Regions from separate parts of the Shewanella sp. Iso12 genome, predicted to be linked through region 1. Evidence: predicted binding sites of a transcription regulator. Region 1 holds the regulator's gene; the other holds the start of a gene.

Region 1 (16,002 bases):
TCCGGCGGTGAAAAGCAGCGAGTGGCTATTGCCAGGGCGATATTGAAGCGCTCGCCGATACTGATCTTCGATGAAGCCACCTCGTCACTGGACAGCCGCTCCGAGAGGGCTATTCTCAAGGCGCTCGATGAAGTTGCCAAGGGCCATACCAGTCTGGTGATTGCCCACAGGCTGTCGACTGTGGTGGATGCCGATAAAATCTTAGTGTTGCATCAAGGTCGGTTGGTTGAGTCCGGCACCCACGACCACCTGTTGGCCGCCGATGGATATTATGCTCGTTTGTGGCGGATCCAGCACACAAAACAGGCAGATGAGTCGGTGCAAGTTCAGCATTGATTCAGGCTGGCTGCCGCATACTTGATGCTCCGAAGTAGCGTCAGCCTGGGGGCAGCACAGATGGAAAACATTGTATTGCAGGTCAATATCGAAGGAATGCAGGACAAAGTCCGTACAGACTGGAACAGTTTGGCAGATAATCTGAAAAAGCGGGGTATGGACGAAGTTGCCCTCAATCAACTGCATACTGAGTTACGTGCTGGACTGAGAGTTTCCACCCGCGGCCTGACTCTGTCTATGGTATCTGCGGAAACCTTTAATGCGGCGTTGGAAGGGATTATCAGTGAGTCAAGAAAGCAGGCTCAGTCGCAAGGGGTTTTGCGCAGCTGAGCCTGAGTTGATCCTATTTCTTGGTTTGGTTGCGGTCGGCTTGCCAGCCGTCGCACAGTAGGTTGAAACCATTTTTCGCTTCGTTTACCGGCGTCAGTTCAGTTATTTTACCGCCGCGATAACAGAGCATCTCTCCCTCAATCTCAATCAAACGGCTGCAATTCTTGCAGCTGAGCGATGCAGTTTTGCTCGTTTCCGGCTTGGGGACCTGACTGACAAATGTCATTTTCACTTCAAAATCCTCTGGAAGTGGCAAGTCTTGACTAGGAGTAAGATCTTACCACTTTTGTGACATAACGCACAATCTACCCACTATTATACTTTAGTGACAGCTAAATTATCTTTATTGATCGAAGTGAGCGTAATATTTATCCAAGGACACAGACAGACCATTTTGAGTGACGACTCTGACATGATGTGGCTTGAGCTGTCTTGGGTCACTGACTCCACAGGAATGGGCCAGCATCCCCAGGTCATGGTGTAATGCCTTGTTGTAGTTGGCGACTCGGGTGGATTTGTCTCTGGGATCCAAACCCTGTTGCAGCTTCTTGTTGTGGGTGGTTATCCCGGTAGGGCAGGTATCCTTGTTGCACTGCAATGCCTGAATACATCCCAGCGCAAACATGTTACCTCTGGCAGAGGCGATGAAGTCTGCGCCAAGAGCCAGTGCCCAGGCGACTCTGGAAGGGGTGATCAGCTTGCCCGAGGCAATCACTTTAATCCTCTGCTTCAATCCATGGCGGCGAAGATGATCCACCAGCAATGGCAGACTCTCTTTCAGCGGCAGGCCAACGTAATCCATCAGAGTTTGCGGCGCCGCGCCTGTGCCGCCATCGGCGCTGTCGAGGGTGAAGAAGTCGGGAGCCGATTCATGGCCGCGTTGGTTAATCTCTTCCAGAAAATCTTCCAACCAGTGGATATCACCCAAGACTGCCTTGATCCCTGTGGGTTTGCCTGTCACTTGCCTGACTCTGGCTATCATGTCGAGAATGTCGCCGACATGGTGAAATTCAATATGACCATTGGGACTGATGGAGTCCTGTCCGACAGGGATGCCGCGAATGGTGGCTATCTCTTCGGTTACTTTCACCCCGGGAAGAATTCCGCCTTTGCCTGGCTTGGCTCCCTGACTGAGTTTGATTTCGAACATCTTCACCTGAGAGTGAGCGGCCACTTCCCTGAGCTTGTCATCATCCAGGTGGCCTTCGGCATTGCGAACACCGTATTTGGCGGTACCTATCTGAAACACCAGATCGCAATTTCCCTTGAGATGGTGGGCGCTGAGGCCGCCTTCCCCTGTGTTGAGCCAGCATCCTGCCTGAGCCGCACCATGGGAAAGGGCGGTAACAGCCGGGCGGGAGAGGGCGCCAAAGCTCATGGCGGAAATATGGCAAATGGCGCTGGTGGCAAAGGGATGTTCACAGTCCGGGCCAATAACCACAGGCGTTGGTGGCACAACGTCTTGATCCAGCGTTGGGAAGGCCGTATTCATAAACATGATACTGCCGTTGGCTTCCAGTGGCCTGGTGGAGCCGAAGGCTATGGTGCGATCAACATTTTTCGCCGCCCGATATACCCAACTACGCTCGGCGCGATTAAAGGGAAGTTCTTCCCGATCGAGGGCAAAAAAGTACTGGCGGAAGAATTCGCCCATTTTCTCGAAGAAATATCTGAATCGGCCTACAACAGGGTAGTTATGCCGCACCGCCTGCTTGGTTTGCATCACATCGGCGATATACATGTAAGTGATCACCAAAAGCCCTAAGCCGACGACTATCAGAAACAGGCCGGAAAACAGTTCCAGCCCCCACATAAACCAGTTTTGCTCGCGCATCTTCTATCCTTATTGACTGCCAAAGTGGGTGGTTACCAGGCCTGTGGGCCCCTGTTCTCCCAAGGTGAGAATAAACAGTTGGTCGTATTGCTGCTCATTCAGGCTAACCAGGGGGCCACCCAGAGCCTTAATGATGGCCGGAACTGTATTGCTGTGGCCGGCGATCAGCACATTGCCTTGGCTGGCTTTAACCGCATCAGCTATGGCATTGATGTGAGCCTCCAAGCCGGCTTTGGCTGGAAACACTTCTATCCTGAGTTGTTTGGCTGTTGCAATCGGCGCCAGGGTTTCCTGAGTACGGCGAAACTCACTCGACATTAGCCTTTGCAGTTGGGTGTCCCGTAATGCCTCGGCTAGAGCCTCGGCTCGCGCTTTACCGGCGGCTGTCAGCCCGGGATCGGTTCCCTGGGCTTTTTCCGCGTGCCTAACCAGAAATATGGTTTGATTGGTGTCAGCGGCAAGGGATGGCAAGCTAAAAAACACAGAAAGACAAAGCAGTAGGAAAATTCTTACCATTTTTATTTCCTATCAAATACTTAAATAGCATGCGGGATCATAGCTCAGACTATCGGTCTGGGTAAACAATCGCTAAACTAATTACTGAACTGGTCGATAATTAACCTGAGATACGCTTTTCATACGAGGAAACCAAGATGGAAATCCGCAATCATGGCGCTCAGGTATCTGAGGTGGCCAAGGACAAGACCCAACAACTGGACGGGAATCATGGCAAGGCGGTATCTGAAGTCGCCAGCAGCAAGAGCGCCCGCCATGTCAGCCAGCAGTTGATGAATAACGCTATTCTGGCGGCGCAGGAGGAGGTAAGCCTCAATAGCGGCAACGAACCCATGAGTCTCTTATATCGCGCCGCGATTGAGGCCATCAATGAAGAACTGGCACCTTACATGGGGGAAAATGCCCTGCAGCAGGTGCAGGATCAGCAGATAGATACTTCTCCCGAGGCCACGGCCGACAGAATTGTCAGTTTTGCCACTCAGTTCTTCAGTGTCTACCAGCAGCAAAATTCCAGCATGGACTTTGACAGTCAGCTGTCCGGTTTTATGGACGTTATAGGCGGCGCCATAGATCAGGGCTTTAAAGAGGCGACGGATATTCTCTCCGGGCTCAAGGTGCTGGAAGGCGATATCAAGGCCGGGGTAGATGAAACTTACTCCCTGGTACAGCAAGGGTTGCAGGCATTCAGAGACAGCTTTAGCACAGAGCAGGAATAATTGAGCTCACGCGAAACCTTACCTGCAGATAACACCCCTCACTATGAGGGGTTTTTGTTGGCTGAATATGGAGTTATGCTGCAATAATCGTCTTGTGTTACCTTAAGGAGAAGCTATGTGGACTGAAGGCCGGGTCATTGAGCGTATCGATTGGAACAGCAAGTTATTCAGCCTGAGGATAGCCGCCGAGATAGCGCCGTTTATTGCCGGCCAGTTTATCAAACTCAGTCAGGTGCGGGATGATAAACGTATCGCCCGGGCCTATTCTCTGGTGAATGCCCCCGGGACTGACTATCTTGAAATACTGGCGGTGGCGGTAGATCAAGGCCAGTTGTCGCCAGACCTGCAATCTTTGCAGCCGGGTGACAGTATTAGTGTGACAGACAAAGCCACCGGCTTTATGACCCTGGATGAGATCCCTAAAGGGGAATTACAGGGGCGCCACCTGTGGTTTTTGGCAACAGGTACTGCTGTGGGGCCGTTTCTTTCCATGCTGGATACTCAGGAGCCTTGGCAACGGTTTGATAAAGTGGTTCTGGTTTACGGGGTAAGAGAAGTGCAGGATCTCGCCTATCTCGATAAGATCCGCGGCTATCAACAGACCTATCACGAGCAATTTGTGTTTGTGCCCAGTGTCACTCGTGAAGACTTTGACGGTGCGCTGCGTTGTCGCATCCCGGATGGGTTGCAAAGCGGTGAGATAGAGGCCAAGGCCGGGCTGAGCATAAGTGCAAAGGACTCGCAATTGATGCTTTGTGGTAATCCCGGAATGATCCAGGGGGCTACGGCGGCACTTATCGATAAAGGCTTGGCCAAAAACCTGCGCCGGGCCCCCGGACAGATAACAGTCGAAAAATACTGGTAACAGGAGAGTCTGGATGCAGCTCTATTACTCTACAGCTTCGCCTTATGCCCGCGTGGTCAGGGTCATTGCCCGCGAGCTGGGTTTGGCGCTGGATGAAAAGCCGGTCAATCCCTTCGATAACAGTGACGAGTTACTGTCAGTTAACCCCTTGGGGAAAATTCCCTGTCTGCTTTTGGACGATGGCGCCGCAATGTTCGACAGCGAAGTCATTGTCCGCTTTCTGGACGACAGATTCGGCCAGGATCGTTTCTTTGGGCCATCCAGAAACTGGGCCTATGAGTGTCAGTTCTCACTGCTCAAAGGCGCGCTGGATAGCGCCGTTGGCTTAAGGCAGGAACAGATGCGTGAAGAGGAGGGGGTTCGTTCTCCTTTCTGGAGCGGCCGTTTCGAGCAGGCCCTGCTCAGAGCCTTGATGGAGGTGGAGCGTCAGGGAATCATCGCGAGCGGTCCACTCGATGCCAGGCAGGTGCTGCTATTGGTGCTACTCGAATACCTTGATTTTCGTCATCCGGATCTCGATTGGCGTAAAGTAGTGCCTGCCCTGGCACACTGGCAGGAATCGGCGTCACTCAGGCAGAGTTTCCGAGATACTCGTCCTGGATGATTTCTCGGTAATTTGCGGTTTGGCCAAGTCCGAGTAACGCCTGCCCTTGGGGTTGTCCCTGCGGTTGGTTTCACCGAAGGCACCGTAGAGATCATGGCTCATGCCATAATCCAGCCGTCGGTCGCTGAAGGGAACCCTTCTATCTTCATGATGTTGATACTTGCAGTCGCATTGGCTGCAATCACACTCAGGCAAGGGAAGCTTGGGCGCCTCCTTCGACAAAAAACGCTTGCCTTCAAGCACTCTTATCGCCTGGCAGGCAGTTGGTGTCAACATTATGGAGACACAGTGATACTGCTTTTCCTGCGGCGTAACAGGTTTGGCCAGCCGTCGCTTTCCTGGCCTTAATCTGTGGCGGAACAGAAACAATATCAGTAGCAAAGACACCACAGCCAGCAAGATTTCCAACATATCCAAGGCGTTTTCCCCCTCGCCATGCATGGGTTTTAAGGTTCAGTTTAGTTTAGTTTGCGACAATTCGGCCGATTCCAATCGCTTTGCTCCCAGCCGCTGCCATTCTGTCTATTTCATTTGTATTCCCCTTGCCAGAATTTTTGCACTAGGCTGAAAATAAAGTGGATTAGAAATAGTTCTCATTAAATTACTCATCCCAATATGGAGTGCCGAAGAATATGAGCTACAAAACAGGTCTGATACTTTGCAGTGCGTTGGCCGCATCCAGCGTGACGCTGCCGGTGGCCGCCGCCGGTGAGGTGACGGTTTATTCCTATCGTCAGGAGTTTTTGGTCAAGCCCATTCTGGATGACTTCAGTCAGGCTACCGGGGTGAAGGTTAATTTTGTGTTTGCCAAAGATGGCATCGCCGATAGATTGGCCCGTGAAGGACGCTTATCACCGGCGGATCTGGTGCTGACGTCTGACTTTTCCCGGTTGCAGGAATTGGTGGACAAGCAGTTGGTCAAACAGGTGGAAAGCGACACGCTCAAGCAGAATATTCCGGCCCAATACCGGGATCCAGAAGGAAACTGGTACGCCCTAACCATGAGAGTGCGTAATCTCTATTCCAGCAAGGAGCGCCTCGGGCCGCTGGCGATCAACTATGAAGACCTGGCCGATGCCCGCTACAAGGGCAAGGTTTGTATGCGTAGTGGCAAGCATCCCTACAATATAGCGCTGGTGGCCTCCATGATAGCCCACCACGGTGAAGCCGATGCCAAGAGTTGGCTTCAGGGACTGAAGAGTAACTTGGCCCGTAAGCCTCAGGGTAACGACAGGGCGCAGGTGCAGGCGGTGAAAGAAGGCTTGTGTGATATCGCCATCGGTAACAGCTATTACTATGGCAAGATGCTGCAAGACCCCAAACAGCGGCCATGGGCCGAAGCGGCAGTGATCAACTTCCCGAACCAGGAAAATCGCGGTGCCCATATCAATGTCTCGGGTATGGCGCTGGCCAAGCATGCACCTAACTCGGCCGATGCCCTCAAGTTGATGGAGTATCTGTCTTCGGATGCCGCCCAACAGAGTTATGCCGAGGTCAATATGGAATATCCGGTCAAGGTCGATGTGCCTGTCTCAAAACTGGTGGCATCCTGGGGGGACTTCAAAGCCGATGACTTGCCTGTCTACAAATTGGCAGAGCACCATCAGGCGGCGCTGAGACTGCTCGATGAGGTTAAGTTTGATCTCTGAGCTTGAAGGCGTTTCTGCAAAGGTTATGGGGGAATAGCGGTGATCCTGACCTTCTCCAGAGGCTGGTCGTGGGCGGGGTTTACCGTCTGCGGCCTTATGGTGGCGCCTTTGCTGGCGCTGGTCATGCAGGCATTAGAACCGGGCGAAACCCGCTTTGGGCAGATGTTTGCCACTGTGTTGCCGTCATACATAGCCAATACCTTCTGGCTGATGTTGGGGGTGAGTGTCGGCAGTCTGCTTTTGGCGGTGCCGGCTGCCTGGCTGGTGGCACGCTGTGAGTTTCGGGGTCGGCGCCTGTTCCAGTGGGCTCTGTTGTTGCCGCTGGCCATGCCGGCCTATATCGTCGCTTATGTGTATACCGATCTACTGGATTATGCCGGGCCTGTGCAACGGTTTTTACGCGCAAGTTTTGGTTGGCAATCGGTAACCGACTACTGGTTTCCCGATATTCGAACTCTGGGCGGCGCCACTGTGATGTTGTCGCTGGTACTCTTCCCCTACGTTTACCTCTTGGGGCGCACTGCGTTTCTGGAGCAATCCTTAAGTTTGCAGCATGCAGCCAAGGTGATGGGCTGCTCGCCATGGCAGAGTTTCTGGCGTTTGTCTCTGCCAATGGCGCGCCCGGCGCTGGCGGCCGGTGTCGCCCTGGTAGCCATGGAAACCATGGCTGACTTGGCGACGGTCAATTATTTTGCGGTATCCACCCTGACCACGGCTGTCTACGACACCTGGCGAGCCTATGGTGACTTGGCGGCCGCGGCTAAAATTTCGCTATTGATGTTGCTTGGGGTCTTTACTCTGTTTGCGCTGGAGCGTATGGCGAGGCGTAAACAGCAATTATTTCAAAAACAGCTGTTGCTTGAGGCACCAGAGCCATACCGGCTTAAAGGTTGGCGTGAGTGGCTGGCGCTCGGCTACTGCTCGCTGTTGCTGCTGTTGGCCTTTGTTTTGCCATTTGTCATTCTCGGCAGTTACGCCTTGGATTACTGGCAGCAGAGCTGGAACAGTGACTTTTGGCAGTACAGTCTCAACAGCCTAACGGTCGCCGCCATCAGCAGTGTATTGTGTTTGCTTTTGGCTATCCTCTTGATGTTCATTCGCCGCCTGAGCCCGAGAAAGTGGGACATGTTGCCATCCCGTCTGGTCAGTACCGGCTATGCACTGCCGGGCACAGTGCTGGCGATTGCCGTGCTTATTCCGCTGACCTGGCTTGATTTCAGAATCGATGATCTCTATGCCCTGTTCGAGCGCCAAGGCCCGGGGCTCTTGTTCACCGGCAGTATCGCCGCCCTGGTGCTGGCGTTTTGTATTCGCTTTGCCGCCATCGCCATCGGCAGCATAGAGAGCAGTTACAAACGGTTGTCGCCTTCTCTCGACATGGCGGCCATCAGCCTGGGCAAGACACCGGGTAAAGTACTGGCATTAATCCATCTGCCACTGCTGCGCAGCGGTATTTTTGCCGCTCTGCTGCTGGTATTTATCGAGGCGATGAAAGAGTTGCCGGCTGCCTTACTGCTAAGCCCTGTCGGGTTTCACAACCTGGCTACCCAAGTGTTCCAATACGTCTCCGATGAGCAGTTGGAGCAGGGGGCGCTGGCGGCTATTGTCATTGTGTTGGTGGGGCTGGTGCCCTTGATTTACCTCAACCGTTCGCTGGAGCAAAACAACTGATGTCGACCCTGAGTGTCAAGCAACTCCACAGCCATTATGGCGCCCTGCAGGTGCTCAAAGGGCTGAGCATTACCTTGCAAGCCGGTGAAATTGCCGCCCTGCTCGGACCCAGTGGTTGTGGTAAAACGACTCTGCTCAGAGCCATTGCCGGACTGCAGCCGGTCTCCGCCGGTGAAATTCATATCAGCGGCCGTGCAGTAACCACGGATAAGCTACAGGTTCCGGGAGAGGAGCGTGGCGTGGGGATGATCTTTCAGGACTATGCCCTGTTTCCCCACTTGACGGTCGCGCAGAATATCCTCTTTGGTGTCAAGGGATTGAACAAGGCGCAGCGTCTGAGCCGGCTCGAGGAGATGCTGGATTTGGTCAAGCTCCCGGGGCTTGCTGAACGTTATCCCCACGAGTTGTCCGGCGGTCAACAGCAAAGGGTGTCGATTGCCAGGGCGCTTGCCTATGAGCCTGAACTGCTGTTGTTGGATGAACCCTTCTCCAACATAGATGCCCAGGTCCGCGGCGAGCTGATGCTGGAGATTCGTGCGATCCTCAAGAGCCGTAACGTCAGCGCCGTATTTGTGACCCACAGTAAGGATGAAGCCTTTGTTTTTGCCGATACCCTGGCGCTGTTTGAAGATGGAAAAATAGTGCAGCAAGGCAGTGCTGAAACTCTCTATGCCAACCCGGTCAATCGCTATGTGGCGGACTTTCTCGGCAGCGGTAATTATCTTAAGGCCCTGGTCAGCTGCGAACACTGTGTCGATACTCAAATCGGTCGACTTAAAAGCTCTTTGCCCCATGGTTTGCCACTGAACTGGCAGGGCGAGTTGTTGCTGCGGCCACAGCAGTTGGAGTTACGACCCGACGAACAGGGCCTGGCCGTGGTTACCGAGCGGCGTTTTCTGGGCAATGTTTGCCATTATGATGTGCAGCAAGAGGGCGTCATACTCGAGGTTCGTAGTCATCAGGTACAGTTTTCTCCAGGGCAGAGAGTCAGGCTGTCGGCACTGGAACATCCGTTGGTGTTGTTCGGTAATGGCTGTTAACAACAATTGTTTCATAAGTTTGCTGTGGGTGATAATTTGTTTGTCTCTGTGTTATACCAAGCAATCGGTTTGATCGAACTCATCATAGGTATTCACTGAACCCCGGACTCGCCCATGCGCCGCTCCGGGATGAGAGCGGAGGCGAGATGCATAACTACAGCAATAATAAAATGCAGGACGCACAAGGGATACGGAATATCAGCAACAACTCATGTCGTCAGCTGTTACTCGGCGTCATCGGGAGTTTGGCTGTTTTCTGCAGCACGGGAAGCATGGCGATGGACAGAATCACGGGCGCGGCCTTTGCGAGCCGCTCTGAAGTCTATGCGGTCAATGGCATGGCGGCAACCAGCCAACCACTGGCGACTCAGGTGGCGGTCGATATTCTTAAGCAAGGAGGCAGTGCCGTAGATGCCGCTATTGCTGCCAATGCCATGCTGGGGTTGGTTGAGCCTACGGGTTCAGGCATAGGCGGCGATCTTTTTGCCATTGTCTGGAGCGCCAAAGAGCAGCGGCTCTATGGGCTCAATGCGTCTGGCCGCAGTCCGGCTTCTTTGACGCTGGAGATGCTCAAGGCCAAAGGGCTTGAGCATCTGCCGCCTTATGGGCCTTTGCCCGTATCCGTGCCCGGTGCCGTGGATGGCTGGTATGAACTGCATGACAAGTTCGGCAAATTGCCCATGAAGGATAACCTGGCACCGGCTATTCATTATGCCCGTGAAGGATTTCCGGTTTCCGAGCTCATAGCCTTCTATCTGGCTCGCAGCGGTGACAAGCTGGCCAAATACCCGGGGTTTAAAGAAACCTATATGCCAGGCGGCCGCATGCCGGCCGTCGGTGAATTGTTTCGAAACCCAGCTTTGGCAAACAGCTATGAAAAAATTGCCAAGGGGGGCCGGGATGTCTTTTACAAAGGAGAGATAGCCCGCAGTATTGCCGCTTATATGCAACAACAGGGCGGTTATCTTTCCTATGAAGATCTCGCTTCTCACAAGAGTGAGTGGGTCGAGCCTGTATCGGTTAATTATCGGGGCTATGATATCTGGGAGCTGCCGCCCAACGGCCAGGGAATAGCGGCACTGCAGATCCTTAAAACCCTGGAGCCATTTAATCTCAAGGCCATGGGGCTGGACAGCGCCGAATATGTGCATCATTTCGTGGAAGCAAAAAAGCTGGCGTTTGCCGACCGAGCCAAGTTCTACGCCGACATGGACTTTGCCAAAGTGCCGGTAGCCTCACTTATCTCCAAAGAATACAACTACGCCAGAGCCAAGCTTATCGATGCTGACAAAGCCGCCGCCAGTGTTGAGCCGGGTAATCCCAATCTTTTACACGGTGATACCATCTATCTCACTACCGCTGATAAAGAAGGCAATATGGTGTCTCTCATCCAGAGCAATTATCGTGGCATGGGCTCAGGCATGACGCCTCCGGATTTGGGATTTGTGTTACAGGACAGGGGCCAGCTGTTTGATCTCACTCCCGGGCGTGCTAACTCCTATGCACCGGGTAAGAGACCGTTTCATACCATAATTCCGGCCTTTGTCACCAAAGATGGCAAGCCTTGGCTCAGCTTTGGCGTCATGGGGGGAGCCACCCAACCCCAGATGCACGCTCAGATCATGATTAATCTGATTGATTTTGGCCTCAACCTGCAGGAGGCGGGCGATGCTCCAAGAATACTGCATACAGGTTCTAGCCAACCGACCGGCGAGCAGATGACAGATGGCGGTTATATCAGTCTCGAGTCGGGCTTTTCCATGGAGACCCGCCGTGAGCTGATGAAAAAGGGGCATACTTTGAGTGATTCTCTCGGAGCTTTTGGTGGTTATCAGGCCATAGGCGTCAATGTTGAAAGCGGCGTTTATCGGGGAGCGTCCGAGTCCCGAAAAGACGGGCAGGCATCAGGTTATTGAAAGCAATCGGCAAAAACGTGCGTGAGCTAATTCAAATTAATGCTCAAGTTGCGGATAATAAGGCCGAAGATGAATTAATCTGAAAGGGTAGATTGCAAATGGATACACAGGTTATGCCACGGGAACAACTGGGAATCTGCGCTGAGGGAAATCTGCACAGCGTTTATCTGATGTTCAATGCCAACGAAGGCGGAGAGTCACAACTGCGTCCTTGCCTGGCCAATGTCGCCCAGTATTTGTATGAGCTGGCAGATCAGTATGCCGACAGTGCCTTTAACGCCTTTGTGGCGATTGGTGCCAACTTTTGGGATCACCTCTATCCGGGAAGCAGACCGGCTGAACTCAGGCCGTTCCCTGCTATGGAGTCGGGTAACCGGGATGCGCCGGCGATAGAGTTCGATATTTTTATTCACCTGCGTTGTGATCGCCTGGATATTCTTCATCTGGTAGCCAATGAGGTCAACGAAATGCTGGAAGGGTTGGCTGAACTGGAAGAGGAGGAGCGCGGGTTCCGCTTTATGGACAGCCGCGATCTGACCGGTTTTGTCGATGGCACAGAAAACCCCAAGGGCAGAGGCCGTCAAGCTGTGGCCCTGGTAGGTGATGAAGACGATGCATTTCGCGGCGGTAGCTACATTCATGTACAGAAATATGTCCATAATCTGAGTAAGTGGCACAGACTGCCGCAGAAAAAGCAGGAAGACATCATAGGCCGCACCAAGCAGGACAACATAGAGTACGCCTCGGAAGACAAACCGCTGACGGCACATATCAAGCGGGTAAATCTCAAGTATGACAATGGTGAGTCGATGGAGATCCTGCGTCAGAGCATGCCCTATGGTTCTGTAAAACAGCAGGGTTTGATGTTTATTTCCACCTGTAAGACACCTAACCATTTTGAAAAGATGCTTCACAGTATGGTTTTCGGTGACGGAGAAGGACACCATGATCACCTGATGCACTTTACTCAGGCGGTAACTGGTTCCTCTTTCTTTGCCCCATCTCTGGATTTCATGATCCAGTTTGATGATTAATAGCGCGATAAAAACAAAAACGCCCCTCATTGAAGGGCGTTTTTTTATGGCATTTTCAACTCAGTCTGTGTAATTGAACAGCGACTTCACTGTTTCCAGAGTTTCATCAATGGTCTTGATGCTGGAAGGGCAGATGAAAATAGTATCATCACCGGCGATAGTGCCCAGAATACCTTCTGGCTTGCCGATGGAGTCCAACAGCCTGGCAATTAACTGCGCCGCCCCCGGGCTGGTACGCACCACTATCATGGCTTGGTTATGATCCACATCCAATACCAGATTCTTCAGCGGGCTGCCGGCGGTAGGTACCCCTAGTTCAGCCGGTAAGCAGTAGACCATCTCCTGCTTGGCGTTACGAGTGCGCACGGCACCGAACTTGCTCAGCATGCGCGAGACTTTGGACTGGTTGATATTGGCAAAGCCTTCGGCTTGCAGTGCATTGACTATTTCACTCTGGGAGCCGAAGCGCTCCTCTTTAAGCAGAGCCTTGAAGGTTCTGATTAGCTCATCCTGATTTTTGCTTGCTTGCATTATCTTCTTCTGTCGTTATTCAGAAAATCCCGGTCATTCTGCATATCAAACGGATAAGTGTCAACAAATACCCAAGATGTCTGCATAAAAATGCAATGCAGGTCATTTGGTGGGTAAAAGAAGCCTCAGTGGGCAGTAGAAAACGCTGAAGTTAATTCAGCTTTTGATGAAACAGAGTCATATGACTAAGGGATAATTGCTATTTTTGTGACGATCCTTTAATGTTGCGCCATCACAGAATTAGATCTATGTCACACATAATTCCGAGAATTGACGGAGATAACTATGAAAGTTGCTGTACTTGGTGCTGCTGGTGGTATCGGCCAGGCTCTTGCCCTTCTGTTGAAAACCCAATTGCCTGCCGGCTCTCAGCTGTCACTCTATGATATCGCCCCCGTAACGCCTGGGGTTGCCGTGGATCTGAGCCATATCCCGACAGCAGTTGAAGTTAAAGGTTTTGCCGGTGAAGACCCAACGCCTGCACTGGAAGGTGCCGATGTGGTGCTGATTTCTGCCGGTGTTGCCCGTAAGCCGGGCATGGATCGTTCTGATCTGTTCAATATCAATGCCGGTATCGTCCGTAACCTGATTGAAAAAGTGGCCGCGACTTGTCCCAAGGCGCTGATCGGTATCATCACCAACCCAGTGAACACCACTGTGGCCATTGCTGCTGAAGTACTGAAAAAAGCCGGTGTTTACGACAAGAACCGTCTGTTCGGTGTGACGACTCTCGATGTCATCCGCTCTGAAACCTTTATCGCCGAAGCCAAAGGGCTGAACGTCGCCGATGTTAAAGTCAATGTGATTGGCGGCCACAGCGGTGTGACCATTCTGCCTCTGTTGTCTCAGGTTGAAGGTGTCAGCTTCTCTGATGAAGAAGTTGCTGCCCTGACCAAGCGTATTCAAAACGCCGGCACTGAAGTGGTGGAAGCCAAAGCCGGTGGTGGCAGCGCGACTCTGTCCATGGGCCAGGCCGCTTTCCGTTTCGGTCTGTCGCTGATCCGCGGTCTGCAGGGGGAAGCCAATGTGATCGAGTGCGCCTATGTTGATGGCGGCAGTGAGCACGCTGAATTTTTTGCCCAGCCAGTGGTACTCGGCAAGAATGGTATCGAAAAGGTTCTGCCGTATGGAGAGCTGAGTGCGTTTGAAACCAATGCCCGTGACGCCATGCTGGATACCTTGAAGGCGGATATCAAACTGGGTGTAGACTTCGTTAAGTAAGTCAACTTCAGTGAATAAAAAGGAGCGCCGCGGCGCTCCTTTTTGCTACTTGAACTTGTTCGACTCTGGCCTTGCTGGCTAGTTTCTTTGGCAAAACAGCCGAATTCTTTCCTGCTGCTCCTTTATCTGCGCCTGCCGTTCTTCTTCTGTCATCTTAATCATTTCTCCGGAGGCCTCATCTTTACGTTGTAGTCTGGTGTGGGTATTGAGTACATCCAATTGGAATTTGGCCTTATCACAAATAGCCTGAGCCTGGGCCGCATCTTTCTCCTTGATCAATTTGGCCTGTTTCTCAGACTCAGTTTCCTGCACAACGTCATCTTTTCGCTGCGGCGCGACCGTGCCAATTCTGGCGGGTTGCAGATTTTGGCTGTCCAATTCGGTGGCCTGTTGTTGTGGCGGCGGCTCTTGGCTGTAGTGGGTAACGCCATTTTCATCGACCCAAGTATAGATGGGCGTTGCCGAGGCAGCGTTGGCTCCGAGTAATGCCAGCAGAGCCATAAATAGGCTGATCCTTATCATTGTCTGTTTCCGTTTCTGCAGGGTGAGCTTGTCTGAGCAAGTGTGTTATCTTTGCCGCTATAGACCTTTATTACACCATCAGGTTAAGTGTATGCAAAATTTATCCAAGCCAACAATAAAAACCCGTGGCATCTATCTGTTACCCAATCTGATGACAACGGCAGGATTGTTCTCGGGCTTCTATGCTGTTATCGCTTCCATGAATGGGCACTTTGAGGCATCGGCTATTGCTGTATTTGTTGCCATGTTATTCGATGGACTGGATGGTCGTCTGGCGCGTTTGACCAACACTCAGAGTGCCTTTGGTGCCGAGTACGACTCGATGGCAGATATGGTGTCCTTCGGTATGGCTCCGGCCTTGATAGCCTATAACTGGGGGCTTTCTGAATTGGGCAAAATAGGTTGGCTGGCGGCCTTTGTCTATTGCGCCGGTGCTGCCTTGCGTCTGGCGCGCTTCAATACCCAAGTAGGAGTGGCCGATAAACGTTTCTTCCAAGGTCTTGCCAGTCCGGCCGCAGCGGCTCTTATTGCCGGCAGTGTCTGGCTGGGGCAGGGCTACGGCGTCTCAGGGCATGATATAGGTATATTGGTGGCCCTGGTTACGGCCGTTGCCGGTCTGTTGATGGTGAGTAATTTCCGCTATCACTCCTTTAAAGAAGTCGATTGGCGTGGCAAGGTGAACTTCCTAGTGATCTTGCTGGTAGTGGCCGTATTTGTGGTGATCTCGGTCGAGCCTGCATTAATTCTCTGTCTGCTATTTTATCTCTATGCTCTCTCGGGGCCTGTGGTTACCATTCGCAGTGTTAGAAAACTCAAGGTGTCTCATGTCGTTGGTGATGACGATGAGGCAGATGACTGTGATGGCAAAGCATCAAGTGCAGAGAACTCTTCCATTTCCCATGCTCGAGATAACAAAGATAGCGATAACAAAGAGAGCGCCGAAGAAAAAGAAGATACGGGAGATAAAGCGAGCCAAGACAAGCTCAAGTCATGAATCTCTCTTGAAAGTGAAAACTTTGGGCTGCCACTCAAAAGGCTTTTACTCTGCAAAGCGGCAAAATATGTGCTAAACCTAGATCCCACCTTGAGTGAAATAGTCTTGTGAAGACTCGTTTCACTCGGGCAACGGAACCCAACTTGCTAACTGTTCGACTCAAGGACGTAAGTTCGGGCATAGGTTCGGCATAGGTTTGGCATAGCTTCGAGCAGAGATGCAG
Region 2 (16,002 bases), on a different contig from region 1:
ATCTTATGGCTCTTGTAGATAAACCAGCCCATAAAATCCATTGCATCATCAAAATCGCTGCGACTGGCCCAGCTGTTGCCGGTCTCACGCACATAATCATCCCAGGTCATGGTCTTGGCCTGGGCATAACCATAAGCATCACTGGCGCGTCCTATGGGAATGATCCACAAGAAATACTCCATAGGTGGCGCCGCATTATGCTTGAAGGAGCTCTCCTGATACATCATGGCCAAGGGCACATGCACGGGAACGCCCCACTTTTCACGGGCATCCTTGGCAGCGTTGTACCAAGATCTGTGCTCTTTGAAGATGGAACAGATATTGTCGGGCTCTTTGGGAGGTGAAGTGGCGCAGCCACCCAAAAACAGGGAGGCGGAAACAGCAAGCGCCGGGGCAAATTTGGATAGAAACTGTCGCTTCACGAAAATCTCACGGCTTTCAAAGGCCAGGCCTTTGGTTGAACTTGGACTCAGTGTCGCCCGAGTCAAACATCAAATGCAACCTGAGCCTCTGAAAAAGTGAGCTTTATTGCGGCTCCGGCAGCTCGCATTCATGAACTTCCTGCTGCCAGACCACAGGTTCCCAGTAACCGGTATCCTTGCCGGTATAGCGCCTGTCGGTATTGAACTTGGCCGCCAGGTGATAACGTTGCCCGGCTTCCACCAGCAACTTCAGCTCCTTGGGCGTGCGGGCCGACAATCGCACTTTGAGCTCAGGTGAATCTATCAGCTCAGAGACGGTAAAGCTGTGTTCACCCGGTGGCAACTGATAGTTGGGTTTGGAAATCACGGGTTGGCCATCGAGATGGGTGACCACCAAGCGATAAAACTGCTGCTCCCGATCCGGCTCCAGATAACCTGAAACCGTACCACATTCGCGCCCGGGCTCGGGAGCACTGGCGCAGGCCGATAGCAACAGGGCTGCGGCCGAGATTAACAACAAAGACTTCACTGACTGACTGCTTCCTTGGCTGGTTCATCGGCAAAGTACTGAACCAGAAAATCATCAAAATTCAAACGATCAGCGGCTTCCATCTGCAACTGACTCTCGATTGAGGCCTGGGCTTCGGCTTCAAAGGAAGCCAGCGCTGCGGCACTCAGCGGATAATTCAGCAGCTGCTGCTGATACTCTTTCGCCAATGCCATCACCCAGGCGCCGTGATCCAGCCCCTTGTCTGCCAGAGTCTTCATCACCTGCCCTGACAGCGTCTCATTCGGGTCGATAACGGCTTGATGCCACTTGGCCAGTGCCAGCTGATACTGGTCATCATCCTTTCCATCGAGCAGCGTGGCCAACTGCTGCAGCTCGGCAAACAGTGCCAGCATCCACTGCTCACGCGCCACAGGCTCGCCATTTTGGCTCAGCATTAAGCCGGGCTTACGCCCTTCCAACACCACGGCCTTGAGGTTGGCAGCTATCTCCTGCTCACCTGTGCTATCGGTCGTCGCCGATGGACTCAACAAACAATGAAGCAGGAACAGATCCAGGAAGCGCACCTGAGAGGCCTCTATGCCTATGGCACTGAAGGGGTTTACATCCAACGCCCGCACTTCGATATATTCCACCCCGGCGCGTGCCAGTGCCTCGGAAGGCTTTTCACCGCTGCGGGTCACACGCTTGGCGCGAATGGGGGCATAAAACTCATTTTCTATCTGCAACACATTGGCGTTGAGCTGGCGATATTCGCCATCAACCTTCACCCCTATGTTGGCAAAGTTGTCCGAAGGCAACTTGATGGCGGCGCGGATCCCCTTGAGATAATCCGCCAGCGAGTTATAGCTGATACTGAGCCGCTCCTGCTCCTTGTTGGTGTAACCCAGGTCACTCATTCTCAGTGAGGTGGCCCAAGGCAGATACAGGGTGCCGCGGCCCATCTTTTCAAAATCCAGTTCTGTCTGCTGCTCTTTGATGAAAGAGCCGCACAGCGCCGGTGAAGCGCCAAACAGATAAGGCAACACCCACACCAAGCGGCGGTAGTTGCGGATAAGGCCAAAGTAGCGCTCCGAGATAAAGTCACAGCGGGAAACCGACTTGTCGCTCTGGGCATAGAGCAGATCCCAAAGCTCGTCAGAAACCGAGAAGTTAAAGTGCACTCCTGAGATGATCTGCATCAAAGCGCCGTATCTGTAGGTCAGGCCCTTGCGATAGAGGGTCTTCATCCGCCCTGAGTTGGAGCTGCCGTATTGGGCGATGGGAATATCCTTCTCGTCGCCAACATAACAAGGCATGCTCACGGGCCAAAGCTTTTGTCCTTTAAGCTGATTGAGGGTAAAGGCATGAGTCTCGGTGAGACCGGTCAGCAGCTCATCTATGCTGTGGGTAACAGGCGTTATGAACTCGAGCAACGCCTCACTGTAATCGGTAGTGATCCTCGAGTGGGTCAGGGCCGAGCCCAAGGTTTTGGGATGACCATCCATAGCCAGGTGCCCGCTGGCATCAATTCTCAAGGCTTCTCGCTCAATCCCACGGCGCATATCCTTGAGTGCGGCGCGTCCTTCGGCTCCTTTGAGCATTGCGACAGATTCGGTAAATGACTTCAAATTCTTTTTCTCTGCTTGGCGGCCTAGGCCTTTATCTGGCCAATAGACCCGGGCATACCTGCTCCGCTTTCATCTCTTGGTGATTCATCACCAAAAGGCACAGGACTGCTCTGTGTGACTGCTGCCCAAAATAAAGCCTAAGCGGCCTTTCAGGCAAGTGTAATTTAAAAGAGACAGGCGGTGATGCTCCTTGAAGCATCACCGCCTTGCATAGTGGCAAGCGAGTCGTAACCCGCCGCGGTTAAGATCAATATGGGGTCAAAGTGGCCGTTTTACAAGGGCAGATTGATCACTGAATAACCCATTGCCTTAATCCCGGGCTCGATAAGATTTTTATCCCCGACCACCAATATTTGCATGCTGGCAGGATCCAACCACTCTTTAGCCAGTTCATTTAGCGTATCAATACTGGTTTGGTTGATAATCTCATCCTGACGGGCAGTAAAATCATCGCTCAGACCGTACTTCTGGATCATTCGGATAAAGCCGGCCTTTTGGTAAGGCGTTTCATAATCCAGTGCTTTACCCTGCGAAATTGAGGCCCGCATAAAGCTAAGCTCTTGTGTCGTCATCCCCTTATCATGATAAGCCTTGAGCTCCTTGATAAACTCGGCCAGCGCCTTGGCGGTGACATCACTGCGAACGCTGGCGCCCGCCTTGAAGTACCCCTGCTCAATACCACCACTGAAGAAGCTGCGGGCACCATAGGTGTAGCCCTTGTCTTCCCTGAGATTAAGGTTGATGCGGCTGTTGAAGGCGCCGCCCAAGGGATAGTTCATCAGGTAAGCCTTGAAGAAGTCGCCCGTGGCATCGTAAGGCAGGGCGCGCTTGCCTATGCTGATAACCGACTGGGCCGCTCCCGGCTTATCGATAAGGAACACCACACCGGGTTTACCCTCGGGCATCTCACCCAAGGTCGGCAGAGACACAGCCTGGCCGCCCCAAGGCTCCAATCCTTTTAGCTTGCCGATTAGCTGATCGCGGGGCAGATCGGTTACCGCCACCAGTTGGGCGTTGCCGGCGCGATACTGCTCCTTATAGAAAGCCTTGATATCATCGAGCGTCAGTTGGCTGACACTCTCAAGCGTACCGTTATCATTGACACCGAGACTGGTTTGGCTGCCAAACAGCAACTTGCTGAAACCCTCTTCGGCCAGATAGTTGGGATCCGAGGCCAGATGTTGCAGGCTTTGCAACTGCTGCTGTTTTACCCGCTCGAAATCGGTTTCCTTGAAGCCTGGCTCAAACAGCCTTTCTTCGACTATTGCCAGGGTCTTATCCAGGTTTTCGGTCAAGGCCGAGATCCGGATGCTGCTTTGATAGCCGCTGCTGTCGAACACCACGGAAGATCCCAGCAGCTCCAGCGCCTGGGCTAGTTCTTCACTGCTGCGTTTGGCGCTGGACTCATTGAGCATGGCCGCCGTCAAACCGGCGAGCCCGGCCTTTTCCACCGGCACCAGTCTGTGACCGCCGTTGAGGTAGATGACCAGCTCGGTAGTAGGCGTTTCATGGCTTTCAGTGCCCATGACACTGATACCGTTGTTCAGTTGGGCAGACCAAAGCTTGGGCACCTGCATGGAGGGCGCCTTGCCGGCAGCGGGGATCTTACTGCGATCGAAACTGCTGTTGGCACTTACGACCTGCTGCAACCCGGCAACGGCGTTGGCGGCAACCCTTGGTTCAGGCGGGGTAAAGTTATCGGCCTTGGCCACCAGCGCCTTGGCGCCCATGGGCACAACGCTCATCACTACGCTGGGCTTATCCTTGATGTAGCGCTTGAATACCCGCATCACATCTTCTTTGGTCACAGCATCATAGCGGGCCAAATCTTTGGCTATCTGATTGGGATCACCGGCGAATGTCTGGTTATAGGCCAAGTTGGACACCTTGCCCGAGACACTCTGCAGCGAGAAGATACTGTCTGCGCGGAACTGCACCTTGACCTTCTGCAGATCTTCATCTGTGACGCCCCGCTGTTCAAATTCGGCGATCGATTCGCGGATCTTGGCCTCTATCGGCGCCAGTGCTCCGCCCTTGGCCGGATTGGCCAAGGCGTAGATAGACATTTGACAGGCCAGCTCCTGGCAAGGATGACTGACCCCGGCCTGCACCGCATAACCATCTTTCACCAGATTCTTGTAAACCAGCGAGGTCTTGCCGCCGCCGAGAATATTGGCCAGCAGATCCAGCGCGGCCTCATCCTGATGACGGGCGTAAACGGTTGGGAAAGCAATACGGATGAGTGGCAGATGGACATTGTCTTCCATCGAGATATAGCGGCTCTTGTCCAGCGTTACCAGAGGTTTGGCATCGGTCGCCACCTCAGGCCCCTTGGGAATATCGCCAAAGTACTTGCTGACCCAGGCCAGCGTCTGCGCGGTATCGATATCACCGCCTATGGTCAGGGTGGCATTGTTGGGGCCGTACCAGCGTTGGAAGAAGTGTCTTACATCATCGGGCGTGGCACGGTCGAGATCCTCGGGCCAACCTATCACAGGCCAGGAATAAGGATGACCGGCGGGATAAAACGCCTGATTGAAACGTTCATTCATCCGCCCATAAGGACGGTTATCGATGCGCTGGGCCCGTTCGTTTTTCACGGTTTCCCGCTGCACTTCAAATTTCTTGTCGGTCAGGGCCGGAAGCAGATAACCCATGCGGTCCGACTCCAACCAAAGCATTTTTTCCAACTGATTACTGGGAACGGTTTCGAAATAGTTGGTGCGATCAGTGTTGGTGGTGCCATTCAAGGTGCCGCCGGCTTCGGTGACTATCTTGAAATGCTGTTCATCGGCCACATGCTCGGAGCCCTGGAACATCATGTGTTCAAACAGATGGGCAAAACCACTGCGCCCCGCCTGCTCTCTGGCCGAGCCCACATGATAGGTTACATCCACATGCACCAGAGGATCAGAATTGTCCTGATGCAGTATCACTGTCAGGCCGTTGGCCAAGCGATACTTGCTGTAAGGGATACCGACTTCACCGGCCTTGGGGGTGACCGACTCGATGAGAGTCACGCCTGCCGGCAGTTGTACCGAGGAAACCTCAGCCAATCCTGTGTCGGTCTGCACTGAGCAACCCGCCAATGCGGCCGAAATTGCCGCCGCCAATAACCATTTCTTCAAAACGTTACTCCTTCAACCAGAGACTGAAACCCAATAACTCATTGCAGCCACTCTAAAGCCAACAACACAATTATCAAATAGCGCAGGCCCTTGCCTGTCAAAATCATCAGAGTGGATTTTGTAAGAGGAAGTTTCATCCAACCTGCTAAAAGGCACAGAATATCGCCGATCAGCGGCATCCAGGAAAGTAACAAGGCCCAATAACCGTAGCGCTTCAGCAGCGCCAGCGCCTGCTTGTGACGACCGCTGTCGAGTTGCTCGGGCGTGACCGCCTTGCGCCCCAAAAGCCCAAGTAGATAACTGCTCAATGCCCCCAAGGTGTTACCTATAGTGGCGCTAAGCAGCAGCGACAATGCCATCTCCGGCTGCTTGTCCAGCAAAGCCAGCAACAAGACTTCCGAGCCTCCAGGCAGCAATGTCGCCGCCAAAAAAGCGCCGCTGAACATCAGCCAGAGTTCCCACATAAGATACCTTCCTGCATACTGCCTGAATCAAAGGCCCGTCCAGGCAAGTTCAAAGATAAATAGTTTTTAGCGCTGAAAGATATAAGAAAACAATGTCATTGCCCAGCTAAGTCTCAAGAGTTTAAATCATACAATCGCGATAGAAAGCCACAAAACCAGGGGTTAAAACCAGCCCTTAAATGGACAAGGAAAGGAGTCATAAATGCAGGAGCTGAACTTTATTCAATCTGTTCAGGAGCGGGATATTGATTTGATGTTGCTGGAGGAGTGCCACACTTCAATGGCCTTCTGCAATTGGTTGGTTTCCCGGGTATATGAATTCCCCCACTCCGTAGAGTTTATCGGCGCCTGGCATTCTGTCATTCACAATCAATACGGTGAGTCGGATCTCGTGGTGATTTTCAAGGCCAATGACGGCTCCCATCAAGCCATTCTTATCGAAAACAAGATAGATGCAACGCCACAACAGCAACAAGGGTTAAGGTATCGCTACCGCGGCGAACATGGGATAGAACAGGGCTATTGGGTCGATTTTCGCACCTGTCTGTTGGCTCCGCAAAAATACCTGGCATCCAACAATGAGCCCTATGATAAAACCATCGCCTATGAGGAACTCATGGCGTACTTTGTCGCCCAAGGGGCATGGTACCGGGCACGGCTTATGGCCGAGAGCATCAACAAGCAAAGACGTGGATACCTTCCCAGCATTAGCCCCGAAGTCACAGAGTTTGCCAGGTGTTATCTTGAGTTTGCGAAAAGACATCACCCGGAGTTGAACCCGGAAACACCCAAAAACCGCGCCGCCGGACATTCCTGGCTGCATTTCTACCCGCTACTGCCCAATAAGCAAATCCGCATCGTTCATCAATTGGCAGGAAGCCTGGTCAAAATCATGTTTCTGGGAGCAGCCGAGCAGCTTGATATACTCACGCAAGCCTTCGGTGCTTATGCAAGCACAGGACTCATGATCAAACGCTCCGGCAAGTCTGTCGTGATGGAACTGCCTACGCCGCCCATTGACCCTTTTAAAGACAAATTCGAAGATGTCCAACCGCAAGTGCAACAATCCATTGCCCAAGCCAAGAAACTGAGACAGATGTTAATTCAGGTGCTGGCGGATAAAGGAATTGCAGCGAGCAATATTCAAGCATCTGACTGGTACTCTTGAAGAACCCCGGTCTATGATTAAGCCATATCTCTTTGAATAGTGAGCAATCATGGCCCGTCTTTTGTTTCTACCTATTATCCTTTCCCTGTTCTGGATAGCGTTTTTACACTTCAACAATGTCCCTTTGGCGCAGGGGAAACGCGGTTTTATTTGGATAATAGGCGTCAGTGGTGCCTTGATTGCCCTGCTGTCACTGGCCATCTGGCTGACGGCCTAAGCTTTTGATATGAGCCTTTGAAATGAATGCTTGAATCGACTCAGAGTGTACCAAAACCCGCGCGTTGCAGATTGCCCTCCAGCAAACCTTAAAACCGATAACCGGCGCGGCACACTGGCTACGCCGGTTATTTTTGAACGTCATGGCTCTCAGCGATTCAGCGCGCAAAGCGCTCAGTTCCCCAATACCGCCAGCAGAATACCGGCAGCGACCGCACTGCCCAGCACCCCGGCCACATTGGGGCCCATGGCGTGCATCAACAGGAAGTTTTGCTGATTGGCCTCTAGCCCCACCTTATTCACCACCCTGGCGGCCATGGGAACGGCCGAGACCCCGGCGGCACCAATCAAGGGGTTGACCTTGCCACCACTGAGTTTACACATGAGCTTGGCCATCAAGACCCCGGCAGCGGTGCCAATGCTGAAAGCCACCGCCCCGAGCAGCAAGATCCCCAATGTCTCGACCCGAAGAAACTGCTCGGCCGAGAGCTTGGAACCAACCGCCAATCCGAGGAAGATAGTGACGATATTGATAAGTTCGTTCTGCGCCGTGTTGGAAAGTCTATCCACCACCCCGGATTCGCGCATCAGGTTTCCGAGACAGAACATGCCCACCAAGGGGGTCGCCGTCGGCAAAAACAATATGGTCATTCCCAGCACCATAAGGGGGAAGATGATCTTCTCCTTCTTGCTGACTTCCCGCAGCTGTTCCATCTTGATCTGCCGCTCGGCTTCCGTGGTCAAGGCCCGCATGATGGGAGGCTGAATGAGCGGCACCAAGGCCATGTAGGAGTACGCGGCCACCGCAATGGCTCCCAGCAAATCAGGCGCCAGTTTGGAGGCGAGGAAAATGGCCGTCGGACCATCGGCGCCGCCTATGATGGCGATGGCACCGGCATCTTGCATACTGAACTCAAACCCGGGTACCAGGTTCAAGGCTATCGCACCAATCAGGGTGGCAAAAATCCCGAACTGAGCAGCCGCGCCCAGCAATAGCGTCTTGGGGTTGGCTATCAGGGCACCGAAATCTGTCATGGCGCCGACCCCCATAAAGATCAGCAGCGGAAAAACCCCGGTATCTATCCCCACGTGATAAACATAGTAGAGCAGCCCATTTTCCTCGGTAAAACCTGCATTGGGGATATTGGCCAGAATGGCGCCGAAGCCGATGGGAAGCAGCAGCAAAGGCTCAAACTTGCGCACGATTGCCAGATACAACAACAAGGCACCGACCAACATCATCAAGGCCTGTGGCCAGGTAAAGTGCGCTATTCCCGTCTCAGACCAAAAAGCGAGTAAACCGTCCATCATCGCTCCTTAGGCCAGTGCCAGCAACTTGGTACCGACGCTGACGGCATCACCTTCCTTGACCAGGATGCGGCTGACTACACCATCGGCCTGAGCCCGGATCTCAGTTTCCATCTTCATCGCCTCGAGTATGATAACGACATCACCGGCGCGAACGCTGTCTCCGGCAGCCACCTGTACCTTGAAGATATTGCCGGAAAGCGGCGCACTCATCTCCAGTTCCGGCCCAGAGGCAACAGCAGGAGCCTGCACAGGAGCAGCCTGCGGCTCTGCCACCGGCAAAGGCGCTACCTGACTGATATCACCGCCTTCACTGACCTGCACCACAAAGCGCTGGCCCTGCACGTCCACGGTATAAACCTCCGGCTGACGCCCACCGGTGGCAGCCTTGGTTTGAGTGGCTTGTGGCTGAAGAGCTTCCAATTCTGGCTTGGGTTCAAATGCCGCTGGATTGCCACGGTTCTTAATAAACTGCAGGCCGATTTGCGGGAACAGCGCATAAGTCAGCACATCATCGTCGCGCTCTTCGCTGAGGCTCAAACCTTGCGCCAACGCTTTTTCGGCCAGTTCGGCCCGCAGATGTTCAAGCTCGGGCGCGAGCAGATCGGCCGGGCGGCAACTGACAGGCTCGGCCCCCTGCAACACCCGCTGTTGCAATTCACTGTTCACCTTGGCCGGGGTGGCGCCATATTCGCCCTTGAGTACACCTTCCGTCTCCTTGGTCAGCGACTTATAGCGCTCGCCCATGAGCACATTGATTACCGCCTGAGTACCGACAATCTGGGAGGTGGGGGTCACCAGAGGAATAAAACCCAGATCTTCCCGCACCCTTGGGATCTCCTCGAGCACCAGATCCAGCTTGTCCTCGGCGCCTTGCTCTCTGAGCTGGTTTTCCATATTGGTCAGCATGCCACCCGGCACTTGAGCCCGCAGAATGCGTGAATCTATGCCTTTTAGTGCCCCTTCGAAACGGGCATATTTTTTTCTGACCTCACGGAAATAGGCGGCTATCTCCTCCAGCAGTGCCAAGTCATAGCCTGTCGCCCTATCGGTATCTTCAACCATGGCAACCAAGGTTTCGGTGGCACTGTGACCATAGGTTTGGCTCATGGAAGAAATGGCAGTATCCAGAACATCAATGCCGGCCTCAATCGCCTTTTGATAGGTTGCGGTTGATAACCCTGTAGTGGCATGGCACTGCATGGTGATCAGTAGATCAGTTTCCGACTTCAAGCGGCTTATTAGCTCAAATGCCTCCATCGGCTTGAGCAAACCGGCCATATCCTTGATACAGAGTGAATGGCAGCCCATATCTTCCAATTGCTTGGCCATGGTCAACCAGGTTTGCAGTGTATGTACGGGGCTTGTGGTGTAAGAAATTGTGCCCTGGGCATGAGCGCCAACATCAATCACGGCTTTCAGCGCGGCTTGCAAGTTGCGCACATCATTCATGGCATCGAACACCCGGAATACATCGACCCCGCTGTCATGGGCGCGCTCTACAAACCGGGTCACCAAGTCGTCACTGTAATGGCGATAACCCAGCAAGTTCTGGCCCCTCAATAACATCTGCTGCCGGGTGTTGGGCATGGCTTGTTTCAGCGCCCGGATCCGCTCCCATGGGTCTTCACCCAGATAACGGATACAGGCATCAAAGGTTGCACCGCCCCAGGACTCCAGGGACCAAAAGCCAACACTGTCCAACTTGGATGCAATCGGCAACATATCTTCGATACGCATTCTGGTTGCCAACAATGACTGGTGGGCATCCCGCAGGACAACGTCGGTTAATGCTAAAGCTTTACTCATCTTTTTTATCCATCAGATTGCGGCATTTAAGCCTGTTTGCGGTATTGGTGAATGGCACAGCTAATGGCTGCCAGCTGTTGCGGCGTTGGTGCGCCTGCCTGGGCGACGACTGCGGATTGTGCCTTGGCCCTTTCCTGAGTTTGGTTCTTATCCTCCAAGCTGGGTTTAGGTGCCAGATAATGGGCCGATATCCGGATCCCCAAGATCAGCAGCCCCAAGAACAGATAAACCAGCCCCATACCGAGCAGCATAATCCCCACAGCTTCCACGAGTTGCTCAGAAAGCGACATCATATCTTCCTCATTTTGTTAATGGCGCGGCAGGCCTTTCCATGTCTAAGTCTGGTCTGAGATGACAGAACATGGCACCCCAGCCGGACAATAATGGTAAATATGCGAAAAAATGCGATTTTCAATCACTGCTTGTTTTAGCCTAACAGGCCAAGTTGCACCTAACCATGTGACTTAGGTCAAAAGCGATAACCAATCTATAACAAAAAACCTTCCTCAATGTAAATTGGTCATACCAAAACAAATCAATAAAACCTCATAGGGAATGATGATTCATAAATATTTATTTAATATTTTTGATGAAAAACTAAAACTCAAACCAAAATGAAGGGAAGATGATATCGCGAATGCCGGCAAGGGTGGCAAGTTTCAACATAGGGGACTTGTGAATACAAATGGTTTTAAAGCCTTTCCCGGATGTGTTCGCCATAAGCGATAAAATTGTCTTAAATTCGGGGGAAAGGTCATATGAAGAGCAAAGCATGGTACTTGATGATGAAAATAGGTTCTCTATCCAGAACTTGTTACATCCCGGACTTTCAGTGGGCCTGTGTCTCTGTATCAAGCTTACGGATAAGGCACTGTGGATAGCTAGGAAATTGCAGGCGAGTAAGAAACAGATAGCAAAACGCCCCGCTATTGCGGGGCGTCTTACTTCTTTGCTATTTGGCGCGCATGGAAGGAGTCGAACCTCCGACCGCCTGGTTCGTAGCCAGGTACTCTATCCAGCTGAGCTACATGCGCTTAATCCGGAACTCAGAAAGCTTAGCTCTCAGAGTATAGTAAAGAATGGCGGAGAAGGAGGGATTCGAACCCTCGATGGGAGATAAAGCCCATACTCCCTTAGCAGGGGAGCGCCTTCGGCCACTCGGCCACCTCTCCGCATAAATTGGCGCGCATGGAAGGAGTCGAACCTCCGACCGCCTGGTTCGTAGCCAGGTACTCTATCCAGCTGAGCTACATGCGCTTAAATCTATTGCGTACTTTACTTGATATCTGGTGCGCATGGAAGGAGTCGAACCTCCGACCGCCTGGTTCGTAGCCAGGTACTCTATCCAGCTGAGCTACATGCGCTTTCAGATAATCAATTTTTCTTAGCAGCCTTTAAGGTTCCAGATGGTGCGCATGGAAGGAGTCGAACCTCCGACCGCCTGGTTCGTAGCCAGGTACTCTATCCAGCTGAGCTACATGCGCTTGATCATCTTGGAAAACTAAAGCAGAAGTGGCGCGCATGGAAGGAGTCGAACCTCCGACCGCCTGGTTCGTAGCCAGGTACTCTATCCAGCTGAGCTACATGCGCGAATTGTATTCTTTACTGCTAAAACGGAAAATGGTGCGCATGGAAGGAGTCGAACCTCCGACCGCCTGGTTCGTAGCCAGGTACTCTATCCAGCTGAGCTACATGCGCATATTTTACGTTAAGAAATGGCGGAGAAGGAGGGATTCGAACCCTCGATGGGAGATAAAGCCCATACTCCCTTAGCAGGGGAGCGCCTTCGGCCACTCGGCCACCTCTCCGTTTTCTTGGCGCACATATTACTGTTTGAAGAAAATAAGTCAAACCCTTTTTCCGAAACCTTTTCCGTTTGTCCTGTTTTTAATCACCTGACCTAAATAACGCGCAAATCCTGTGCTATCAAGGGTTTTCCGGCTCCAGAAAATAAAAAAGCCAGTTTAAAAACTGACTCTTCTATTCCTGACGGAGGTTCACTTTATGTCGCCTCAGAAGTTGCCACCTTCAGAAGGTGTTCCTGTTTTCTCAGACTGAATACGCTGATAAATCTCTTCACGGTGCACAGAAACTTCTTTGGGTGCATTCACACCTATACGTACCTGATTCCCCTTCACACCCAGCACTGTCACTGTGACCTCGTCACCAATCATCAGTGTTTCGCCAACACGACGAGTCAAAATCAGCATTCGATTGCTCCTCTAGTTTCCATATCTTCTACACACGGCGCTCATCCGTCGTAACCATTATTATAAGGTGAGCTTAGTACAAATTAATAGTATTCAATACTAAATCCGTTGTTTAATTACACCTTATTTAGTTCAAAAGCGTGATGTAACACCCGAACTGCCCTGTGTAAATCCGATTCATCTATTACCACTGACAGCTTTATCTCTGATGTTGCCATCAACTTAACATGAATTCCTTCATTCCCCAAGATATCAAACACCTTGGCGGTTGCCTCGGCCCTGCGATGCACGCCGGCACCTATTACAGACACCTTTGCCAGGGCTTTTTCAAACACCAATGGGCCAAACGATGTTCCAAGTTCCGGTTCATCGAGCGCCTTTAACGCCCAAGGGAGCCTGCTGGCATCCAAGGTAAAGCTGACGCTGTCATCTGTACCCGCCTTGGTCACCAGATCCACTTCCACACCATTTTCGGCCAGCAGTGAAAATACTGCCGCAAAGGGGTCCGGTGAATCGTCGGTGCGACTCAGACTCAGCATCGCCTGCCCTTTACTGCAAGCGATACCCGCTACTTGATTACTCTTGTCTTCACAGGCATCGAAACGGATCAGGGTGCCCCTGCCAGGTTCAAAGCTGGAAAGCACCCGTAAGGGAACCCGAAAGCGCTCGGCATAAGAGACTGAATCCGGGTGCAACACCTTGGCTCCCAACCGAGCCATCTCCAGCATCTCTTCGAAACTGATGGCATCAAGCTTTTGTGCGCTCGGTTCAATATTGGGATCTGTGGTATAGACACCAGCCACATCGGTAAAAATTTGACATTCCTGCGCCTTGAGCGCGGCAGCCAATGCCACAGCAGTGGTATCCGAGCCTCCGCGCCCAAGAGTGGTCACTTCCCCGAATTGATCCCGACCCTGGAAGCCGGCTACTATCGGGATAATCCCCTGGGCCAGCAACTCCAGCAGATACTGAACATCAACTCGTTCGATACTGGCACGGCCAAACTGGCTATTGGTGTGGATTTGCACCTGGGCGGCATTGAGCGACTTGGCCTTGACGCCACGTTTTGCCAACGCCATCGCCATCAGCGCAATACTCACCTGCTCGCCGGTGGAGACCAGCATGTCCATCTCCCGCGCCGATGCATCGGGGTCAATCTGCCCCGCCAGTGCAAACAAACGGTTGGTTTCACCGGCCATGGCAGAGAGCACCAACACCTGATGCTCGCCGCTCAATTGAGCTTTGGCAATCTGCTCGGCAATCACCTCGATACGCTCAATCGAGCCTACCGAGGTGCCGCCGAACTTTTTGACATACAGTCGCTCGTTACTGCCTGAACGTACTTCTTGTGTCACATAGACCTCGTTGGTGGCGAAATTATGCCAGACGTTCAGTCAGCCAAGGCGTTACCGATGCCAATGCCTGAGGCAAGTTGGCAACTTCACTACCACCAGCCTGAGCCATATCGGGACGGCCACCGCCCTTGCCACCAACCTGCGCAGCCACCATGGCCACCAATTCACCGGCCTTCACCTTAGCGGTCAAGTCTTTAGTCACCCCGGCGATAAGGTTTACTTTGTCGCCATGAGCCAGACCCAGCACCACTATGCCAGATTGCAGTTTCTGCTTGAGCTCGTCCTGCAGACCACGCAGAGAGCCAGGATCAATGCCTTCGACCTGTTTCACCAACACCTTGATTCCGGCAATCTCTTGCGCATCGGAAATCATATCGGCACTGGCCGCAGCGGCCAGTTTGTCTTTGAGTTGAGCAATCTCTTTTTCCAGTTGGCGGCTACGCTCCAACTGCGCCTTAAGCTTGGCTACCACGGAGTGACTGTCTGCTTTCAGCAAGTTAGCAGCATCACTCAACTCTTGCTGTTGCTCGGCGACGAAGGCCATGGCAGCAGCACCTGTGACAGCTTCAATACGGCGAATACCGGCGGCGATACCGCCTTCGGAAGTGATCTTGAACAGACCTATGTCACCGGTGCGGCCCACATGGGTACCACCACAAAGCTCAATAGAAAAGTCTCCCATGGTCACAACCCGAACCTGGGCGTCGTATTTCTCACCGAACAAGGCCATGGCGCCCTTGGCTTTGGCCTGCTCTATGTCCATCTCAGCCGTTTTCAGCTCGTGGTTACGACGGATCTGGGTATTGACCATCTCCTCAACCGCCTTGAGCTCTTCAGGCTTAACCGCTTCAAAGTGAGAGAAGTCAAAACGCAGACGCTCAGGCTCCACCAATGAACCTTTCTGGGTCACATGCTCACCCAATACTTGACGCAGCGCGGCGTGCAGCAGGTGAGTCACTGAGTGATTCAGCTGGGTGCGATGGCGCAGTTTCTTATCGACTTGCGCAAGCAACTCCTGACCCAGAGTCAGTTTACCTTGGCTCAGTTGGCCGATATGACCTGTGGCCTGGGCATACTTTTGGGTGTCGCTCACCTCAAACAGCAAACCTTCGGCTGTCAGTTGGCCCTTATCGCCTACTTGACCACCCGACTCGCCATAGAATGGAGTCTTGTCCAGCACAATAACCGCTTGCTCACCGGCATCCAGAGTGCCGACCGCCTGACCATCGACATAGATGCCGATAACCTTGCCCTTACCGCTGAGTTCGCTGTAACCGCAGAACTCACTGTCGGCATCAATCTTCAGCCCGGCGTTGTAATCGGCACCAAACTGACCGGCGGCCTGAGCCCGGCTACGCTGCTCGGCCATCGCCGCATCAAAACCATCTTCATCGACCTTGATATTACGCTCGCGGCAAACATCGGCGGTCAAATCCATAGGGAAACCATAGGTATCGTAGAGCTTGAATACGGTTTCACCATCCAAGGTATCGCCTTTAAGCTCAGACAAAGCAGCATCCAAAATACCCAGACCACGCTCAAGTGTACGGGCAAACTGTTCTTCTTCGGCTTTCAGCGCCTTTTCCACTATGCTCTGAGTCGCCTTAAGACCCTTGGCAGCATCGCCCATCACGTCAATAAGTGTAGGTACCAGCTTGTAGAAGAAGGTGTCTGTGGCGCCCAGTTTGTTACCGTGACGCACGGCGCGGCGGATGATACGCCGCAGTACATAACCCCGGCCTTCATTGGACGGCATCACACCATCGGCAATAAGGAAGGCGCAAGAGCGAATGTGGTCGGCGAT

The links. Region 1 encodes ArgR, which controls arginine synthesis, uptake and breakdown. Its sites were predicted from a motif close to ANTGAATANNTATTCANT; they were not measured.
Region 2: HCX89_RS04995 (OadG family transporter subunit) is a predicted target of ArgR. The motif match lies at 11,198-11,215, and genes of this name have one in related genera.

What each region holds. Positions count from the first base shown of each region.
Region 1 is NZ_JAAUHW010000011.1:167,714-183,715, forward strand. Features, by position in the region: gene HCX89_RS17370 (ABC transporter ATP-binding protein/permease) at 1-336, shown strand, start outside; gene HCX89_RS17375 (hypothetical protein) at 397-666, shown strand; gene HCX89_RS17380 (hypothetical protein) at 680-898, opposite strand; gene HCX89_RS17385 (FMN-binding glutamate synthase family protein) at 1,010-2,500, opposite strand; gene HCX89_RS17390 (phosphoglycerate mutase family protein) at 2,510-3,016, opposite strand; gene HCX89_RS17395 (DUF5610 domain-containing protein) at 3,154-3,732, shown strand; gene HCX89_RS17400 (ferredoxin--NADP reductase) at 3,848-4,597, shown strand; gene HCX89_RS17405 (glutathione S-transferase N-terminal domain-containing protein) at 4,611-5,201, shown strand; gene HCX89_RS17410 (hypothetical protein) at 5,163-5,618, opposite strand; gene HCX89_RS17415 (Fe(3+) ABC transporter substrate-binding protein) at 5,834-6,850, shown strand; gene HCX89_RS17420 (iron ABC transporter permease) at 6,890-8,521, shown strand; gene HCX89_RS17425 (ABC transporter ATP-binding protein) at 8,518-9,561, shown strand; gene ggt (gamma-glutamyltransferase) at 9,834-11,477, shown strand; gene HCX89_RS17435 (Dyp-type peroxidase) at 11,576-12,511, shown strand; gene argR (transcriptional regulator ArgR) at 12,572-13,042, opposite strand; gene mdh (malate dehydrogenase) at 13,328-14,263, shown strand; gene HCX89_RS17450 (DUF4124 domain-containing protein) at 14,342-14,785, opposite strand; gene pssA (CDP-diacylglycerol--serine O-phosphatidyltransferase) at 14,877-15,779, shown strand.
Region 2 is NZ_JAAUHW010000002.1:222,651-238,652, reverse strand. Features, by position in the region: gene HCX89_RS05040 (hypothetical protein) at 1-422, opposite strand, end outside; gene HCX89_RS05035 (hypothetical protein) at 526-951, opposite strand; gene gshA (glutamate--cysteine ligase) at 948-2,513, opposite strand; gene HCX89_RS05025 (pitrilysin family protein) at 2,813-5,668, opposite strand; gene HCX89_RS05020 (YqaA family protein) at 5,707-6,132, opposite strand; gene HCX89_RS05015 (PD-(D/E)XK nuclease superfamily protein) at 6,335-7,300, shown strand; gene HCX89_RS05010 (hypothetical protein) at 7,350-7,517, shown strand; gene HCX89_RS05005 (sodium ion-translocating decarboxylase subunit beta) at 7,691-8,824, opposite strand; gene oadA (sodium-extruding oxaloacetate decarboxylase subunit alpha) at 8,834-10,633, opposite strand; gene HCX89_RS04995 (OadG family transporter subunit) at 10,660-10,926, opposite strand; tRNA gene HCX89_RS04990 (tRNA-Arg) at 11,591-11,667, opposite strand; tRNA gene HCX89_RS04985 (tRNA-Ser) at 11,714-11,805, opposite strand; tRNA gene HCX89_RS04980 (tRNA-Arg) at 11,814-11,890, opposite strand; tRNA gene HCX89_RS04975 (tRNA-Arg) at 11,921-11,997, opposite strand; tRNA gene HCX89_RS04970 (tRNA-Arg) at 12,041-12,117, opposite strand; tRNA gene HCX89_RS04965 (tRNA-Arg) at 12,147-12,223, opposite strand; tRNA gene HCX89_RS04960 (tRNA-Arg) at 12,255-12,331, opposite strand; tRNA gene HCX89_RS04955 (tRNA-Ser) at 12,350-12,441, opposite strand; gene csrA (carbon storage regulator CsrA) at 12,646-12,843, opposite strand; gene HCX89_RS04945 (aspartate kinase) at 12,960-14,198, opposite strand; gene alaS (alanine--tRNA ligase) at 14,221-16,002, opposite strand, start outside.